2 regions of the Cobetia sp. MM1IDA2H-1 genome follow, and region 2 is predicted to be linked to the other one. Evidence: predicted binding sites of a transcription regulator. Region 2 holds the regulator's gene; the other holds the start of a gene.
The links. Region 2 encodes sigma-54, which starts transcription at its own class of promoters, with help from an activator protein. Its sites were predicted from a motif close to TGGCACNNNNNTTGCTNT; they were not measured.
Positions count from the first base shown of each region.

Region 1 (9,887 bases), 1.0 Mb from region 2:
GGAAAGACAACGTGTACACCCGATGCTGCCCGCACTTGAATGGGCACAGATGTCGAGATTGACGTTGACGTAATTGGGCTTGTCGAAGCTGCCGACCAGACCGGCGAATTCTGTCGCCCAATGGGTCAGGTTCGCGATCTGGTCGCCGCTCTCGACAAGGCTGGCGTCGCTTGCGAGACGATCCAGCTCGCCCAGCACCGTATCCTCTGCACGCAGATAGCCCGGCGGCGGAAGTTCCGCCTGATTGAGGGGCTGGTGACCCAGATCGGCGATCAGGTCGAAGGTCTCGACCTGTCGGGCACCTGTGGACAGCAGTGCGCGCGCCAGATTGACCCCGCCAGCCAGCAGCGTGAAATGGCCAAGATGGCCGCTCAGCGAGAGCGCCTCGCGGGTGCTGGCATGGGAAGGCAGTGCTTCGCTCGTCGTGATATGCCGCTCGTCGAGGGATACCAGTGCGCTGTTGTCCTGCTCGCTGATCAGCAGAGACAGTGACAGGGAGTGAGTGGCGGGCAGTGCCAGCATCAGGCTGGACAGGGCACGCAGGCGCGCTTCGCTGCCGATCAGCAGCGTGCGGCCCTGGCTGCGATAGCGGATCGGGGCGCTGCCGGCATCACTGGCCAGCAGTGGCAGGCTGGAAGCGGGGGAGGCTCCGAGCACTGCCGCCAGGGCGCGTTGGCGTGCTTGCTGGTTGAGCGCGCGCTGGGCGTTCTCGAGACTTGAACTGAGCATCCTCATCCTTATTTCGGTCGTGGCGGCTCCGCCCTTGCGCGCCTGTCAGGTGGCGCGGTGGACGGTTCCTGATCGCCGCTGATTCTCGAGGCTCGCGCCCGGTCAGCGGTCGAAGGTCATTCAAGGAAGTGCATGGGCTTCCAGCGACGTCTTGCGCCTGATGTCATCCGGATGATCCGCATGGCGGCATCATTGCGACTGGCTTCAGCATAGTCAGGGACTGAAGGGCCAGCGATGAGCATCGGGCGTAGACGATCAGGTATCGGAAGGCAGTGCCGTTCTCTTCGCAGACGATACCTGCCTCTGTTGAGCGGATTCTTGCAGGCAGTGCGCCTCTCGCATGGGAGTGGAAGTCATGTGAGGGGCAAGGGAATGACCCCGCATGCCGAATACGGAGCTTGCGCTGGGTCATAATGTCTCAGTGCCTGCGGGTAGGCGTGTCATTCTGGTGGTTGGGGCGGTCTGTGGGTGGGCCCATGTCCGTCAGCCGTGACGCCATCGGTCTGGTCCCATGCGCCTTGCCGTGCATGCGTGTCATGCGCAAGGGCAGCATCAGTATCCGTGTGCTTGTCCTGCGCGTGCTCGCGATGGGTCTGTGGGCCGTGATCCGGTGATGTCTCATCCAGTGAGTCGAGACCTTGCTCATCCGTAGAGGGTGCAGCCTCCAGCGCCTCATCCTGCGGCTGATCTTCCGAGCCGTTGCTGGCGGCTACGCAATCAGCCTCGTCATCTTCCAGCTTCTCGAGTCCCTCTTCGACATCGCGAGTCCAGCGTCTCAGCGTCTCGGCCACACCTGCGGCGAGCGGACGCATCTGGGAGAAATCCTGATCGTAATCGTCCAGGCCATCGCGCAGGGAGTGCTCGCCTCCCATGAAGATGCGGCGCAGGGCGCGTTGTCGCAGCGCCGGGTCCACTCCTGCCTGCATGTAGGCACTGATATCCGCATCCGGCAGCAGGGTGTCGGGGTCTGGCAGCTCCACGACGGGAGGGGGCTCATCTGCCTCCTGTGCAAGGGCCTCGGCGTCGGTCGTCTCACTGCCGCCTTCAGCGGACGCTTCGCCATGCCGCTTGCTGTGCAGAGCATGGCCCAGCTCGTCCGATGCCTCGCAGGCCCCTGTTTCCTTGGGTGCGGTCTCAGTGGGTGCGGTGTCATTGGCCGTGGAGGGCTGTGCGACCGTCGCCAGCCCAGCGGCGGCATCGGGAGAGTCCGTGGTCGTCCGTGAGGCTTCGGCGCGCTGCTTGCGGCGTGACCAGCGGGACAACAGGCCTTGCGAGGTATGGTCGCGGTCGTCGGAGTGACTCATGGCCCTTCCTTGTTGGCAGCATCAGCGTCCGGGCGCACGGTGTCGGTCTGACTGGCGCGCCCCGCCCCCTTGCGCTTCTTCTTCTTGCCTTCGTCGATGCGCTCACCATGCCGGGCGAGATAGCCCTCCAGCCAGACCATCAGGGCAGGAGGCATCGGGGTATCCAGTACTAGTTGGTCGCCATCCAGCCAATGCGAGGCCACTTCCTGGCAGGCGGTGACGACCCTTGGCTGCATGCCATCCGCTTCACGCTCTTCACACAAGACGAACAGGCGCGGCTGTTCGCAACGCAGGTTGTAACGATAGTCGGTGCGCTCGGTGAGATGCAGCTGCAGGGGCAGAGTGCGTTGAGGCTCCGGTTGCGCCGCTTGTTCAGGCGTCCGGGGCGTGGTCTCGCCGTGATCCGCGGGCGCGATCCGGGAAATCACCCAGGTGTCGAGAGTGAAGCGGCCGAGAGTCTGCTGCGAGGGGGCCAGTGTCACGGTCAGCCAGCGAGTGTCGTCAGGTCGTGATGACTCGCGTGAGGCGTCGAGTGTCGTGTCCATCAACGGGTCGGGTGGCTGGGTCATGGCGTATCTCTTGAGGGCGTTCTGGAAGTGGTTCAGGGGGTGACCCGAGTCGTGGTCGGCGGCGTATCGGGTCCAAGGCGAGTCTGTCATCAGCGCCGTGGCTCGTACGTTCACGAACATGCGACGCTCTACCGGTTTTAGCAAGAAGCGTGCCGCATGCGTCGAGAATTGCATGACGCGAGATCGCAATGGCTGCCGGATCAGGACAGCCTCTCGGCCTGACTGGTATTCTTTGAGCGCTGGGTGACGACGCATGCCGCAACCTGCATGGCAGGTTCGCCGTGTGGCGGCACCCTCCGGCATCAATTCGGCTCGAAGAGGGAGACCCCGACGCCATGAAAGCCTCTATGCCTCCGGTCATCAGCAATGCTCGATTGCCCACCACGCTGGATATCGTCGTGATGGATGAGCGAGGCCAGCGCCAGACGCAGTCGATCGCCGCCGAGCGCGCGCTGACGATCTACCTCAACAAGCGTGAGATCGTCACTCTGATGACGCTGGGGGCCGAGCCTGAGGCGCTGGTGGCGGGCTATTTGCGCAATCAGGGCCTGTTGGGAGATATCGAAGACCTGGAGGCGCTGCAAGTGGACTGGGAGGTGGAAAGCGCCTCGGTGGTGACGCGCCATCTACCGAAGGATATCGAGCAGCGACTGAGCAAGCGTACCGTCACCACCGGCTGCGGCCAGGGAACCGTCTTTGGCAATCTGCTGGAGCGTCAGACGCTGGAGGCGCTTGATGATCGCCCCTTTCAGCAGAGTGTGCTGTATCAGCTGTTGGCATCTCTCGCGGCCCACAATGCCACCTACCGCAAGGCGGGGGCGGTACATGGCTGTGCGCTGTGTCGGGATGATGAGGTGCTGGCATTCATCGAGGATGTCGGTCGCCACAATGCCGTCGATACCCTGGCAGGCCTGAACTGGCTTTCACCTGTGCGCGAGGACGAGACGGATTACCGGGGTGCCAATATCTTCTATACCACGGGGCGTCTGACCTCGGAGATGGTGCTCAAGGTGGCGCAGGCGGGCATTTCGGTGCTGGTCTCACGCTCCGGGGTGACCCAGAAGGGCGTTGAGCTGGCCAGCCGCTTCGGGGTGCTGTTGATCGCACGTGCCAAGGGCAGCCACTTCCAGGTGGTGGACCCTGCCGGTCGGATGATACTGGACGCCATCCCTCCGCTGCGTGCCGGTGATCAACTTCGTGAAGCTGGCAAGTCTCGCCCGGGAGGCGAGCAATGAATCAGCCTGTTTCCGGGGATGCGACGATGCATGACAACCCCTTTCTGACGGTCCATGAGGTCGCACGACTGTTGCACCTCAATGAAAAGAAGATCTATCAGCTGGCCAGTGAGGGCACCATGCCGGCCACCAAGGTCACCGGCAAATGGCTTTTCCCGCGGCGCCTGGTCGAGCAATGGATTCTGGAGTCCAGCCATCATGGGGTGCTGGCGGATCGCTTGATGATCACCGGTAGCGATGACCCCTTGCTGGCAGCGCTGACGATGCGACTCAACCAGCAGCACGATGGCAGTGCCTTCTATGGCATGAGTGTCACCGGGACACGCCTGGGGCTGGATCTGTTGAGTCAGGGACGAGCCGATGTCTGTGCCATTCACTGGGGGCGTGCCGAGGAAGCATCGCTTCGCCATCCGGCCTTGATCCGCGGGCACGATGGTTATCGTCAGTGGGTATTGGTCCGGCTGGCTCGGCGCACCCAGGGGCTGATCATTCGTCAGGAAGATCGCCACCTGCCGATCAATCCCGGCGGCCTGTTCGGGTCTCAACGGCGCTGGGTAGTGCGTCAGGAGGGGGCCGGTTCGCAGCGCTTCCTGCAGGAGTGGCTGTCCGGCCATCAGATGCGCCCGGAGCAGCTCAATACCCTCGCCATCGCCTACTCGGAGCGAGAGGTCGCATCACTCGTCGCGCGCGGGGAGGTGGATGTCGGGCCGGGGACGTTATCGGCCGCGAATGAATTCGGTCTCGGATTCGTGCCGGTCTGTGAAGAGGCCTTTGATCTTGTCGTGCCACGCAACGTCTATTTCCGCGACCTCTTCCAGGGCCTGCTGGACTATCTGTCCACGCCCAATGGCATCCAGCTGGCACAGTCGTTGGGAGGGTATGACCTGCGTGAATGTGGTCAGCTCATCTGGCGAGGCGACGCCGCCCAACATGACTGAGTCAAGATCGCCAGCTAGCACCAGGCTAAACGGTGATGATGTGGGCGCTGCCTCTGCCTCGCCAGGCCATTGTTCTGGCGAGGTAAAGATCTTTCACGTCACATGCTCCTGGAGAACGGTTTAGCGTTGCGCCAGTGGGCATATCATCAATCGGCGTCGTTGCGCGTGCAGACCGACAGCACTACGGCATCGTCTTCGCTGGTGGAAACCAGAGCATGGCCCATGTCGGAGTCGAAATAGATGCTGTCTCCATCCCCGAGAGGCAAGGGTTCATAGAACTCGGAATACAGCAGAATGCTGCCCTCTAGCACCATCAGGAATTCCTCGCCGTCGTGGCGCACCCAGTCGGGAAACTCCTCGAAGCTGCGAGCGCGCACCCGGGTCTTGAAGGGAATCATGCGCTTCTGAGCCAGCTGCCAGGAAAGCAGCTCATGTTCATAGGTCGGGGTCGGGTGGCTCTTGCCTTCACCGAGGCGTGTCAGATCACGTCTGCCCAGCGTGCCGCTCTGTCGCTTGGGAGGGCTTAGCAGTTGAGGAAGGTCGATATTGAGACCATTGATCAACTTCTGGACGGCGGTGAAGGTGGGGGATATCTGTTCATTCTCGATCTTGGACAGCGTAGAGCGTGCAAGCCCGGTACGCTGGCTGACGTCCTCGAGGGTCCAATGATTGGCGAGTCGGATCTGCTTGACCCTCTCTCCAAGCTTGAGGGGCTCAACGAAGGCCTTGCGGCCGGAAGCGATCCGGACCGCGGCATCCTTGTCAGTCGGTGTACTCATGGGAAGCTTCGCTGTGGTCGATGGCGGCGGGAGTTCACAAGTTTACTATTGGAAACTTTTTCGCCAGCTTATCACAGCAAGGAAATCACGGTGTAGCTGAGCAAGGCATCGACGATGCTCCTGGCGACAGGGGATGCGTCTCTTGAAGTCGCATGTCTGGTCACTCAGAAAAGCGGATGATCACGCTCATTTGGCCTTGCATGCACTTTGGGTGACGCGTGCGCGGCTGGCGGCGAATGACGCAGGGGTATCCCGTCCTCCATCGGCAGACCCGCCAGTGCCTTGACATGGGCCTCAGTGCTGCGTGCCAACGCTTCCAGGCAGTAGCCGCCTTCCAGTACCGAGACGATACGTCCCTGACAATGGCGCCTGGCCACGTCCATCGCCAAGCGCGTGATCCAGTAATAGTCGTCGTCCTCGAGACACAGTTCGGCCATTGGATCCTCACGATGCGCGTCGAAGCCTGCCGAGATCAGGATCAGCTCCGGCTTGAAATCATCAAGCTTCTTCAGCCATTGCGCTTCGATGGCATGGCGAAAGTCCAGCGAACAACAGCCTTCTGCAAGCGGGGTATTGTGAATGTGCTCCCAGCGGCTCTCGAGATAGCGCCAGGGGTACATGGCGTTCTGGAACGATGAGCAGACCAGCGTGTCGGGGTCATGCTTGAAGATATCTACCGTGCCGTTGCCCTGATGAACATCGAAATCGAGGATGGCGATGCGTCTGACACCGTACTGCTGGCGGGCATGCAGCGCGCCTACTGCCACGTTGTTGTAGAAGCAGAAGCCCATGGCATCCGCGCGTTCGGCATGATGGCCCGGTGGGCGCACGGCACAGAAGACGTTGTCCGCCTGATTGCGCATCACCTGGTCGACCCCGCGCACGACGGCTCCTGCCGCGAGACGTGCCGCCACCAGGCTGTCTGCACACATCACGGTGTCCTCGCTGAGCGTCAGCAGCTGACCTGCCTGGGGCGGGCACTTGTCGAGGGCCTGCAGGTGGCGCATCGGATGGACTCTTGCCAGCTGTTCCAGCGTGGCAGGGCGTGCATCGTATTGCTGGACATGCTGAATCACGCCGCTCAATGCCAGCTGACGCTGGATGGCCTGCAGGCGCAATGGGCTCTCGGGATGTGTCGGACCCATGAAATGATTGCCACAGTCGCTATGAGAGATATAAGAGGTGATCATCGGCATGTGCCTGTTTGGCTGGGCGCTAGACTGAGGATAGTTCGAAACCTCACAGTAAGATTCACTGGTAGACACGGATAGTGGCGGATGGTCTACCTTCTCCAGCACCTGCCGGCTGCTGTTCAGGCACTCACTTTCGCGGCATGCTGGTGGCATCGCGCATTGGATGCGCACCGGCTGACAGGACACCTCCATGGGGATGCGATTTCTGCGCAATTTCTTCGAGCCCACCAGTATCGCGGTGATCGGGGCCTCGGAAAAGACACACTCACTGGGCGGCCAGGTGCTGAGAAACCTGCTGGAAGGCGGGTTCAAGGGCACGCTTGTCGTGGTGAATCCCAAGGGCTATGACACGGTGCATGGAGTGCCCTGTGTGCGCCGGATCAGTGAGCTGGACACGATGCCGGACCTCGCCATCCTGTGCTCGCCTGCCGAGACCTTGCCGCGCATCGTCGAGAAGCTGGGGCGTCGCGGCGTCAAGGCCGCGCTGTTGATCTCCGGAGGAGTGGCACCGTCGCCGGCAAGCTCCCTGGCCCGCGTGACGGAAAAAGGGCTCGGAATGCTTGCCCGGCGTGAGCCTGTGGCCCCCGACCACGCGCGACTGCGCATCCATCCGGATCAGGAGAGTCTCAACAGCCGTCTGCTCAAGGCGGCACGTGGCAGTGGAATACGTCTGCTGGGCCCGGAGTGCATGGGGGTCTGCGTGCCCAATCGGAATCTGAATGCCTCCTTCAGTGGTCAGCCTGTCGCCAAGGGCAAGGTCGCCTATCTGGGGCAGTCGGGGATGCTGGGCAATGCCATGATCGACTGGGCGGCGGGGCGCGGTATCGGCTTCTCCCATCTGGTGACGCTGGGAGACAGCGTCGACGTGATGCTGCCTGACCTGATTGATTACCTGAATCAATATGGGCATGCCCAGGCGCTCCTGCTGCATCTCGAGCGCATCCATGACTCGATGCACTTCATGACTGCGCTGCGCGAGGCCTCTCGCAACCGACTGGTATTGGCGATCAAGAGCGGTCGCACGCCCGAGGCCGACCTGTTCGGGACTCACGTCACCCCCGGCATTCCCAATCGCGACCAGATCGTGGACGTCGCGCTGGCGCGTGCTGGGGTGGTACGCGTCAATGACAGCGAGGACATGTTCGATGCCCTCGAGACGCTCAATCGCATGAAACCGCTGCGGGGCGATCGGCTGGCGATCGTCTCCAATGGTCTCGGGCCGGCCCTGTTGGCGATCGACAAGCTGATGGCGGGAGGCGGCAAGCTTGCCGAGCTGGGCAAGGAGAGTCGGGATGCGCTGCTCAAGGATCAGCTGGATGTCAGCCTGCCCGGTCGCAATCCGGTGGATCTGGGGGGCAATGCCACGCCCGAAGACTTCGTTGCCGCAGTCAACATCGTGGCCAATGATCAGGGAGTCGATGCGGTGCTCGTCGTGCATGCGCCGACAAGACTTGCACCATCCAAGGACACGGCCGAGGCCCTGATCACGCATCGCAAGCAGTTCCGGCGCAATCTGCTGACCAGCTGGATGGGGCTCGAGCAGGCGCTGGCGGCACGTCATGCCTGCCACGCTGCGGGTATCCCGACCTATCTCTCACCCGAAAAGGGCGTCAAGGCCTTCCTGCAGATGGTGGATTACCAGCGGGTGCAGTCCCTGTTGCAGCAGACCCCGCCGAGCCTGTCCTTCACCACCAGCGCCGAGATTCGCGCCCGAGCACATGATCTGGTGCACAGCGCTCGGCGTGCCGGTCGTGAATGGCTGACCCATTCTGAAACGGCTCAGGTACTGGAGACCTATGGCATCGCGACAGCTGCCAGTCATTATGTGTCTGATGCCGCCGAAGCCGCGCAGGCCATTGCAGCTCTCAGGCAGGCGGCTGGCAAGGAAGACGCCGAGATGGCAGCGGGGCCCTTCGCCTTGCGGGTGGTCCACGAGCACAACAGCCAGCCCTTCCGTTATCGCCGCTTCCCGCAGCGTCTGTCTTCTGGCGTGGTCCAGGATCTCAATGGCCCGGAAGACATCGCCCTGGCCATGCGTCGCATCACCAGCAAGGTGAGCGAGCGTGATGACGAGCGGGGACGCAGCGGCAGCGAACGCACCCGCATCCATGAGTTCTGCCTGCAGCCGATGCGCCGCGGCAAGCATTCGCTGCAATTGAGTGCGGGCATCACGCGTGACGAGGAGTTCGGGCCGGTGGTGGTCTTCGGGCTGGGGGGCTACAAGGTCAACGTGCTGGTAGACCGCCAGGTTGCCTTGCCGCCTCTCAACATGACGCTGGCACGCGAGCTCATCTCGCGCAGTCATGCCTCGCGTCTGATCGAGGAGCACTCGCCGGACCCCGAGCGTGATATCGCGCGCCTGTGTACCTTGTTGATCAAATTGTCGCAGTTGGCATCGGATTTGCCTGACATTCGGGGGCTGGAGATCAATCCGTTGCTGCTCAATCGTGATGAGGCCGTCGCGGTGGATTTCACGCTGGATCTGGGCAAGCCCGCGCGCTTCGCCATCATGCCGTACCCGGAAGAGCTGCGGGAGTGGGTGCGGCTTGAGGATGGCACCGAGGTGGAAGTGCGGCCGATTCGTGCAGAGGATGCGCCATTGATCACCGCTTTCCATGCCAGATTGTCCGAGGAAAGCATTCGTTTCCGTTATTTCCATCACAAGGCTTCCCTGACGCAACGCGATCTGGCGCTGCTGGCCCAGATCAATTATGACCGCCAGATGGCATTCATCGCCGAGCGTGAAGTCAGTGAGCAGGAGGAGGGCGGCTCACGTCGTGAAATGCTGGGAGTGGTGCGGGTCTGGAATGACCCTGACAACATTCGCACGGAGTTCTCGGTGATCATTCGTGATGACCTGCAAGGTGAGGGGATCGGACGACTGTTGATGGAAAAGATGCTGCGCTATTGCCGTTCGTTGGGCACTCTCGAGATGGTAGGCAAGATCATGATGGACAATCACCCGATGCGTGCACTGATGAAGCACCTGGGGTTCACCTGTCGTTACAACATGGAGGAACAGGTCATCGATGCGAGTATCCGACTCAATGAGCCCACCAGTGATTGGCAACGCCTGAGGCTTGAATCCAAGGCCTGATGCGCGCGTGTCAGGGCATGATCGGTGGTATGCCACCTTCGTC
Region 1 covers NZ_CM133225.1:1,822,280-1,832,166, forward strand. Annotated here, with positions in the region: gene BOH68_RS07800 (4Fe-4S dicluster domain-containing protein) at 1-729, opposite strand, end outside; gene BOH68_RS07805 (DUF3306 domain-containing protein) at 1,170-2,033, opposite strand; gene BOH68_RS07810 (DUF3305 domain-containing protein) at 2,030-2,602, opposite strand; gene BOH68_RS07815 (formate dehydrogenase accessory sulfurtransferase FdhD) at 2,938-3,837, shown strand; gene BOH68_RS07820 (helix-turn-helix transcriptional regulator) at 3,834-4,775, shown strand; gene BOH68_RS07825 (helix-turn-helix domain-containing protein) at 4,922-5,554, opposite strand; gene BOH68_RS07830 (histone deacetylase family protein) at 5,719-6,744, opposite strand; gene BOH68_RS07835 (bifunctional acetate--CoA ligase family protein/GNAT family N-acetyltransferase) at 6,938-9,844, shown strand.
Region 1: a site for sigma-54 is predicted at 2,740-2,757, ahead of BOH68_RS07810 (DUF3305 domain-containing protein). Genes of this name have one in related genera too.

Region 2 (9,887 bases):
CGAACACCATGTCGGCATCGGTCGGCACGCCATGCTTGAAGCCGAAGGACTCGAAGGTGAGTGTCAGATGACGAGAGCTGTGCTGCGCGACCTGTTCGGTGATGCGCGAGCGCAGGTCATGCACGCTGAGGTTGGTCGAGTCGATGACCAGGTCCGCCTTCTGACGAATCGGGGCCAGTGTCTGCTGCTCGATCTCGATGGCCTCGGCCAGCGTGCGGTCATTGTCGCGGGTCAGCGGATGACGGCGGCGGGTCGCGGAATAGCGTTCGAGCAGGACACGGGAGTCCGTGGTCAGGTAGACGACCTGCACATCCATGCCGCTCTGACGAACGCTGTCGAGCAGTTCAGGGAAGCGACTCAGGGCATCGGGGAGGTTGCGCGCGTCAATGGAGACCGCGATGCGCCGGCGGGTGGGGCTGTCCTTTTCCAGCTGCTCGACCAATGGTGCCAGCAGCATGCCGGGCAGATTGTCGATGGCATAGTAGCCAATGTCTTCCAGCGCCTGGAGGGCAATCGATTTGCCGGAACCGGAGCGACCACTGATGATCACGATCTTCATGGAGTGCTCTCCCAGGGCGAGGTCAGCATGAGGTGAAAGCGGAGGGTGCCTGAGGCCAGTCAGCGACAAGCCCGGAGCGAGTCCGGGCTTGCAGGTTCAGCGCGCCGGCAATTCGGCGATGGCCGAGGTCAGGGCTTCGAACAATGCTCGCTGACTGTCTGCCTGGCGCAATGCTGCCCGGTTGGTGGGCGAGTTGAGCAGTTCCGCCACCTGGCCGAGCAGAGTGAGATGGGTGTCATCTGCCTCCTCGGGGACCAGCAGCACGAACAGCAGATCGATGGGTTCGCCATCGATGGCGTCAAAGTCGATGGGGTCACCGAGCTTCATGAACGCCGCGATGGGGGTCTTGCAGTGTGGACTGCGTGCATGTGGCACGGCCACGCCGTGGCCGATGCCCGTCGAACCCAGTCTCTCGCGCCCGATCAGGCGCGAGAAGACTTCCTGGCTGTCCAGGCTGGGAATGTTCTGAGCAATGAAGGTGCTGAAGAATTCCAGCACCCGCTTCTTGCTCCCCCCGGGGACGCCGTAGAGCGTGCGCTCGGGGGGAAGGATCTGATCAAGTGTCATGGCAGAAGGTCAACGGGTCCCGGTGCCCTGAGAGCGAGCCTGGGACTTTTCCTTGTGTTTGACCAGCTGGCGGTCCAGCTTGTCGGCGAGCGCGTCGATGGCAGCGTACATGTTGGGGTCTTCTGCCAGGGCATGGAGGTCGGCGCCAGCGGCGTGCAGGGTGCAGGCAGCCTGTTGGCGTTCCTTCTCGATCGACAGTGTCACCTGAACATTGGTGATGTTGTCGTAATGCCGTTCGAGGCGAGCGAGCTTCTCGTTGACATAATCGCGGAGAGGATCGGTGAGTTCCACATGATGCCCGGTGATATTCACTTGCATGGACACGCTCCTTTATCCAGCGGGTTGCCTTTGAATTGTAACCCTTTTTGACTGCGAGCAAACCCTGATTGAACGCGCGGCCACTTTCTGACTCCGGCCATGGTCTCGTGGCGATCATCTGCTGGCGAGAGCGGCGGTGCCGGTGTACCGAGCGTCTACCCCGACAATGCCCAAGCTTTGAACAAAGATCAACGCTGCGCTGCATCGTGGGGCAAGGCTTGTCTTCAACCCAGCGAGGGATATCAGCAGGTTCTTCATGAGCATCGCCTCGCATCACGGACGGAATGGGGCTCGAGAAACCGGCCGTTTGTGGCCAATGTCAGCATTTACGTCGACGTTCGTGTGGCAGGAGTCGGTGGCGACCCCTGGCTATCTGTCCGTGGGATGTGAGGGAAAAAGAAAGCACTCTGGAGAAAAGTGGCTGGAAAAATAGGCAATTGGGGGCGTGAAGTCACTCACGCAGTCGCAAGGACAGGCATTGCCAACCGGTATTCAGACGACCGATTGGCAGATGATGTCAGGATGGCAGGTGCAAGGGGGCGAGCTTCAGCGCTCCGACGTGTGGAGCCCGCTGGCTTGCGGGTATCCGTTGTCGAGACTCACGCCAAGCGCTTGCGCTCGCTGGAGGAGGGGATGCCCATGGCCTCGCGATACTTGGCGACCGTCCGGCGCGCTACCTCGATGCCATCACTGGCCAGCAGATCCACCAGGCGTGAGTCGGACAATGGCTTGCGCGCCGGTTCTTCCGAGATCAGCTTGCGAATGCGCGCACGGATCGCGGTGCTGGAGTGCGCGTCACCGTTGCCGCTGCCACCCACCTGACTCGAGAAGAAGAACTTGAGTTCGAACACGCCTCTCGGGGTGTGGATATATTTCTGGGTGGTCACCCGCGAGATGGTGGATTCGTGCATCTCGACCACTTCCGCGATGTTGGCGAGGATCAGCGGCTTCATGCCTTCTTCCCCCTGCTCGAGGAAGTCGATCTGGCGCGCCATGATCTCGCGGCCCACCTTGAGCAGGGTGTCATTGCGTGAGGACAGGCTCTTCATCAGCCAGCGGGCTTCCTGAAGATTGTCCTTGAGGAAGGTGTTGTCCGCGGACTTGTCGGCCCGCTTGATGAGGGCGGCATATTCCGGCTGGATACGCAGCTTGGGCAGCGCTTCCGGGTTGAGCTCGACCTGCCAGCCGTGACGCGTATGACGGACCAGCAGGTCCGGGATGACGTAATCACTGGCAGGCTCGCCCCAGGCGGACGCCGGGCGCGGGTCGAGCGCCCGTACCAGACGAATGACGTGATCCAGCTCATCATCATCCAGGCTCAGGCGACGCTTGAGCAGCTTGCGATCGTCATTGCCCAGTGCCTCGAGGAATTGCCGCACCAGACGGCGGGCCTGGGCCAGCAGCGGCAGATCGTCCGGCAGCAGGGCCAGCTGAAGCAGCAGGCATTCGCGCAGGTCTCGAGCGAACACACCGGTGGGATCGAACTGCTGAAGGCGCAGCAGGACCTGCTCGAGTTCCGACGCCTTGAGGCCGGGCAGTCCCTGACCTCGCAGGCCATCGACCAGTTCGTCCAGGCTCATGCTCAGGTAGCCGGCCCCATCCACCGCATCGATCAGACTCTCCGCCATCTGGCGTTCACGCGCATCGAGGTCCGTCATCGCCAGCTGCCAGCGCAGATGGTCCTGCAGGCTTTCGACACTGGTGTTGCGATCGAAGTCCGGCCCGTCCTCGCTCGAGCTTCCGCTGCCGGAACTGGTCAGGCTGCCTGCGTGGTCCTGGTAGAGGTCCGACCAGTCACTGTCGAGAGGGTATTCTTCAGGAATCTCGCTGTTGGTCTCGGAGGTGGAGATCTCGCTCTTGTCCTGTGTCTCCGCGACATCCAGCGACTCGTATTCCTCGTCAAGCTCCAGCATGGGGTTTGACTCGAGCGCCTGCTGTATCTCCTGACGCAGGTCCAGCGTCGACAACTGCAGCAGCTGGATCGCTTGCTGAAGTTGCGGGGTCATGGTCAGGGAAGTGCCGAGTCGAAGCTGCAAGGTGGGTTTCATGGGGTCTGTCATTCACGGCAAAGGAACGTGCATCTACGCTATACCGTGGGTCGGGGCACTGACAAGGGGCAGTCGAGAATATTCAAGCAACTTGCATGCCATGTTGCCACCAAGGTGGTATGGACGTCATGCATTCGAGTGAGGTGTGGCAGAGCAGGAGGGTTCACGGGGAGATCACGCAAGCGCATGTCGAGGCGCTTGCGTGAGGGGGCGGGGAACGAGGCCCCGACAATGAAGCAGGAAGTGGCGGGTGCTGGTGGGTGCTGGTGAGAGCAGAAGAGGTCGGACGGCTCTCGTCAGGCTGACGGCTCTCACCAGGCTGACGGCTCTCACCAGGCTGACGGCACTCTCGGGCTAGAGCTTGAACTCATGACCCAGGTAGACATCACGCACCTGCTGGTTGGCGAGGATGGTGTCGGCGTCGCCATGCGCGATGATCTGGCCATCGCCCACGATGTAGGCGGTATCGCAGATGTCGAGTGTCTCGCGCACGTTGTGATCGGTGATCAGCACCCCGATGCCGCGGTCACGCAGCTGGCGCACGATGCTCTTGATCTCGCCCACCGAGATGGGGTCCACGCCGGCAAACGGCTCATCGAGCAGCACGAAGTCCGGCTCGGTGGCCAGTGCGCGAGCGATCTCCACGCGGCGGCGCTCCCCGCCGGAAAGGCTCATGCCGGCACTGTCACGAATATGCGTGATGCTGAACTCGTTGAGCAGCTCCTCCAGGCGTGCCTTGCGTCCGTTGCGATCCAGGTCCTTGCGCGTCTCGAGGATCGCCATGATGTTGTCGGATACCGAGAGCTTGCGGAAGATCGAGGCTTCCTGGGGCAGATAGCCGATGCCGGCGCGAGCCCGCTGATGCATGGCGGCGCCGGACAGGTCGTGGTCATCGATGGTCACGCTACCGGCATCCGAGCGCACGAGGCCGACGATCATGTAGAACGAGGTCGTCTTGCCGGCCCCGTTGGGGCCCAGCAGGCCTACGATGTCACCCTGGCGGATTTCCAGCGAGATGTCCTTGACGACCTTGCGACCCTTGTAGGCCTTGGCCAGATGACGAGCGCTGAGGGTACGTGGGCTGGCAGCAGTCATGCTCATTGGTCCTTGCTGGCATTGGCGCCACGTGGCGTCAGGGTCATGTGGACGCGTGACCCCTCGGAGGATGAGGCATCGGTGCCATTGCTGGCATTGACCTGGCGCTTGTCCAGGAAGTATTCCACGTAGCCGCCTTCGAAGGTGTCGTCGCCTTTCTCCAGACGGGCATCGCCGACCAGTTCCACCCGGCGCTCCAGCGCGTGGTAGCGAATGGTATTCGCCCAGCCCTTGACCAGTCGCTCGTCGGTATCGGGTTTCTGCTCCATGTAGGCGCGCTGGCCGGTGGCCTTGACTAGGGAGATCTCGCCGCTGTCGGCGCGACTGATGTCAACGCGCGCGGCATCCAGCTTCATGCTGCCCTGGCGCATTTCCACGCGACCGGTATAGGTGGCCGTGCCGGCCTTGTCATCCAGTGACAGTGAGTCGGCGGCAATGTTGATCGGCTGGTTGGCATCGCTGTCCAGCGCCAGTGCGGTCGGGGAAAGCGTCGTCATGCCAAGTGCCAGGCCAAGGGCCATGACACCGGGTCTGAGTGTCTGGCGCCAGACCGTCAAGGGCGTGAGAGTCGTTGAAGTCATGGAGTGCTCCTTGGCAGAACTGGTAAGGCTTCACGATCACTCAGGCCATCGTGAAGCGGAAATCGGAGAGAGAGGATTCGGCGCATGCAGGGGTGCGCTCACTGATCCTTGGCCGGCGCGGCATCGAAGGTGCTGGAGACGCGGCCATCATCGTCACGGGTGGTGTCATTGCCGGTGTCGAGAGTCTCGGCTTCCCGGGCGGCATCGCTCTTGCCCTTGCCGGGTTGCAGGGTACTGCGGACGCGGCCTTCCAGCTGGGCGGAATCCTGAGAGAGGTCAGCGCTGAAGCGGTCACTCTCGACGCGTTGACCATTCTGGGTGATCACCACCGGCACGTCACTCCAGGCACGGTTCTGCTCACGACTGTAATGCAGCACGTCGGTGTCCAGTGTCCAGGCATCCGAAGGCTGGCGTAGTCTGGCATTGCCCTCGAGGGTGAAGGTGTCGCCGCCGGCGCTCAACACGCCACTGTCACCCGTGGCGTACCAGCGACGGTCTTCGCTGTCGTTGGTCCGGATCTTCGGTGCCTGCGCACGTGTCACGTCATCGCCTGGCGTGTGTTCGATGTGCGGGGAGGTCATCGACTGGATCGACACTCCCCGCGCATCGAAGCGCGTCATGTCAGCCCCGTCGAGATAGTAATCCGGCTCATCACTGCTGGCGTCGACATCCACTGTCGATTCCAGACTGTTGCGCTGCTCGATCAGGGCCATGACGCCGCCGACCAGCAGGAGCAGCAGCATCAGCCACAGGCGCGGAGAGGGACGGGGAAGACGTGGCATCAGGCGCGCGACTCCTGCAGATAGGTATCCAGCACCGAGGCCCAGTGGCCCTGTGCCTTGAGCAGCAGATCACAGATCTCGCGCACGGCACCATCACCGCCCTGACGAGTGGTCACCCAGTTGGCTTCACTCATCACATAGGGCATGGCGTTGGGAACGCTGACCCCCAGACCGACGCGACGGATGGCTTCGCGATCCGGCAGGTCATCTCCGCAGTAGGCCACGTCATCCAGCGCGATATCGTGCTCGCGACACAGGTTGGTCAGCGCGACCAGCTTGTCCTCGCGGCCCTGAATGACGTCCTGGATACCCAGCTCCTTGGCGCGACGTTCCACCATCGGCGAGCTGCGACCCGTGATCAAGGCGACCCGGATACCGCTGCGCAGGATCAGCTTGAGGCCGTGGCCATCCTGGACGTGGAAGCTCTTGGTTTCCACGCCATTGGCATCGTAGTGCAGCCGGTTGTCCGTCAGCACGCCGTCCACATCCAGCGCCAGCAGGCGCACGCGACGTGAGCGGTCGATGATGTCCTGGGGATAGTCCTCCGCCAGGGAAGTGATGTCATTCATGGTCTTTCTCCTCGCATTCCGTGCATGCGTGACGCATTCCTGTAGGCGACGACCGCCAACGGTTGCGTGCTGCCCTCGCCAGACTCACGGGACTGTCGTGCAGAGACAGCAATCCCGCGGGGGAGTTCAGATCACGCCGCTGGCCAGCAGGCCGTGCATGTGGATGGCGCCGATCGGGTGCTCATCCTCGTCACAGACTACCAGAACGCTGATGCGGTTTTCTTCCATGATGCGCACCGCCTCGGCGGCCAGCATGCTTGAGCGGATGGTCTTGCCACCGCGCGTCATGACGTCATCGACCTTGAGCGCACGCAGATCGCCGTGCTGGTCCAGGGTGCGGCGCAGATCCCCATCGGTATAGACGCCGACCAGATGCTCGTCCTCGTCGATCACGCAGGTGAAACCCATGCCCTGGCGGGTGATCTCGAGCAGCGCATCGCGCAGCGGGCTGCCCAGCGCCACGCGTGGCAGGGCATCGCCTTGATGCATGACGTCCTGGACGCGCAGCAGCAGTCGCCGCCCCAGACTGCCACCGGGATGAGAGAGTGCGAACTCCTCGGCGGTGAAGCCGCGGGCTTCCAGCAGTGCCACGGCCAGCGCATCCCCCATCACTAGTGCGGCGGTCGTGGAGGCCGTCGGTGCCAGGTTCAGCGGACAGGCCTCCTGGGCGACGCTGGTGTCCAGGTGTGCGTCTGCATCACGCGCGAGCGTCGAGCCGGGCTTGCCGGTCATCGAGACCAGCGGCGTCCCCATGCGCTTGAGCAGTGGCAGCAGTGCGGTGACTTCGGCGGTTTCACCGGAATTGGACAGTGCCAGCACCGTGTCCGACGAGGTGATCATGCCGAGATCCCCATGGCTGGCTTCGCCGGGATGCACGAAGAACGCCGGCGTGCCGGTGCTGGCCAGAGTCGCCGCGATCTTGCTGGCGATATGGCCGGATTTCCCCATGCCGGTGACGATCACCCGGCCCTTGGTCGCCATCATCAGCTGGCAGGCATGATCGAACTCTGCATCCAGTTGGTGCTCCAGTGCCGCGATGGCGGCGCCCTCGATCGCGAAGGTGCGTCGGGCGCTGGCGCGGAAATCCGCCTGCATGGCGGCGTGATCGCGGCCGCTGGAGGGCGAATCATCGGCAGTGGAAGACATGTCGGAGGTGGCGGGCTGGATTCTGGAGGACTTGGTCATGTTCAGATTGTTGCCTGTGTGTGGCCAGGACTCAAGGTGCGTGAGAGAGGCGTCACTCACGCGCTGCAACGCCTCGGGCGTGATGCTGACATGGGGCGGATGGCCTGATCGTTCCGGCCTGTCCGCCTACAGGCGTCAGCGAGTCAGGCTGATGGCAAGCCAGGCCGTGTAGCCGAGGTAGCAGGCCAGCAGCACCAGCCCCGGACCACGGCCGATGCGGCCGCGACGCTGCCAGATGAGCAGGGCGGCCAGCATCAGGGTCAGACCGAGCATCACCGGGTAGTCGCGACTGATGGCGCTGCCATCCACCGGTCCCGGTGCCAGCAGGCCCGGTACCGGCAGGACGGCCAGGATGTTGAAGAGGTTGGAGCCGATGACGTTGCCGATGGCGATGTCGTGATGGCGCTTGAGTGCGCTGGCCACGCTGGCCGCGAGCTCCGGCAGGCTGGTGCCGATGGCGATGACGGTCAGGCCGATGATCAGTTCGGGGACGCCGAGTGCCTGGGCGATATCGGTGGCGCCCCAGACCAGCGCGCGTGAGCTGGCGATCAACACCGCCAGTCCGAAGAGCAGCCAGAAGATGGCGCGTCCGGCGCTCATCTCGGGGACGTCATCCTGACTCCCGGCGTCACTCGGCGAGTCGACCTTGAACAGCCAGACAAGCGTGAACACCAGCAGTGCCAGCAGCAGGATGCCATCCAGACGCTCGAGCCCGCTGTTGGAGAGGGCATAGCCCCCCAGTGCCGTCGCGGCCAGCAGCAGCGGCAGTTCACGGCGCACCAGGCCGAAATGCACCGGGATGGGAGCGATGAGCGCCGTGACGCCCAGCACCAGACCGATGTTGGCGATGTTGGACCCCAGAGCATTGCCGGTGGCGATGTCGGGGGTGCCGTCAAGTGAGGCCATGATCGAGACCACGATCTCCGGCGCTGAAGTGCCGATGGAGACGATGGTCATCCCGATGAGCAGCTTGCTCATGCCAGCTCGCCATGCGGTAGCGGCGGCGCCTTCGACGAAGCGATCGGCGCTCCAGACAAGACCTATCAGGCCAAGGATGACAGCGAGGATGGGATATAGCATCGGAACTCTCGGGGCAGGAGGCAGGGCAGCGGCTTGTCGCCAGTGACCGCGCCATTAAACGCATCCCCCCAAGGCATTGCAAGGCAAGGGATCGCATCTGCGGGATGCGATGGACCCTGCAACGGACTGGTAGTGAGGGGGCGGGTTCGGATACGATGTTCGCTAACTAACTTGATTCCCGAATGACGTGATCCATGAACTCCAAGATTCGGACTCGCGGCACAGTGCCAGGCGACGGATTGCCCATGGCCAGTGTCGTGACTCCCTCACAGCGGATGCTTCTATGACTGAATTACCCGGTCAGGCTGCTACAGCGACCGCTGCGGCCGGCGCTGATGCATCGCCATCCTCTCGCCGTGGCTCCGCTGACATCGACCTCGACGACGCATTGATTCGTGTCGAAGGCCTGCGCTTCACCCGTGGAGAGCGCGAGATCTTCTCCGGGATAGACCTGAAGATTCCGCGTGGCAAGATCACCGCCATCATGGGGCCCTCCGGTACCGGCAAGACGACGCTGCTCAAGCTGATCGGGGGGCAGTTGACCCCGTCCGCCGGGCGTGTGGATATCGCCGGTCACCATGTGCATGCCCTGTCGCGGCGCGAGCTGTTCCGCATGCGGCGTCGCATGGGCATGCTGTTCCAGAGTGGTGCGCTGTTCTCGGATCTCAGCGTGTTCGAGAACGTGGCTTTCCCGTTGCGGGTCCATACCAATCTCCCCGAGGCGATGATCCGCGACATCGTGCTGATCAAGCTCGAGTCCGTCGGGCTGCGTGGGGCGCGTGAACTGATGCCCGCCGAGCTCTCCGGTGGCATGACGCGGCGTGTCGCGCTGGCACGCGCCATCGCACTGGATCCGGACCTGATCATGTACGACGAGCCCTTCGCCGGTCAGGACCCCATCTCGATGGGCGTGCTGGTCAATCTGATCCGCCGCCTCAACGATGCGCTGGGCATGACGGCGGTGGTGGTCTCTCACGATATCAAGGAGACGCTGACCATCGCCGATTACGTCTATGTGATCGCCGATGGCAAGGTCATGGCGCAGGGCACGCCACAAGCCCTGAACGCCGAGGCGGACCCGCGCGTGGCCCAGTTCATCCACG
Region 2 covers NZ_CM133225.1:801,683-811,569, forward strand. Annotated here, with positions in the region: gene rapZ (RNase adapter RapZ) at 1-559, opposite strand, end outside; gene BOH68_RS03410 (PTS sugar transporter subunit IIA) at 656-1,126, opposite strand; gene hpf (ribosome hibernation-promoting factor, HPF/YfiA family) at 1,136-1,444, opposite strand; gene BOH68_RS03420 (RNA polymerase factor sigma-54) at 2,044-3,492, opposite strand; gene lptB (LPS export ABC transporter ATP-binding protein) at 3,847-4,587, opposite strand; gene lptA (lipopolysaccharide transport periplasmic protein LptA) at 4,590-5,168, opposite strand; gene lptC (LPS export ABC transporter periplasmic protein LptC) at 5,267-5,950, opposite strand; gene BOH68_RS03440 (KdsC family phosphatase) at 5,950-6,519, opposite strand; gene BOH68_RS03445 (KpsF/GutQ family sugar-phosphate isomerase) at 6,646-7,614, opposite strand; gene BOH68_RS03450 (calcium/sodium antiporter) at 7,840-8,784, opposite strand; gene BOH68_RS03455 (ABC transporter ATP-binding protein) at 9,068-9,887, shown strand, end outside.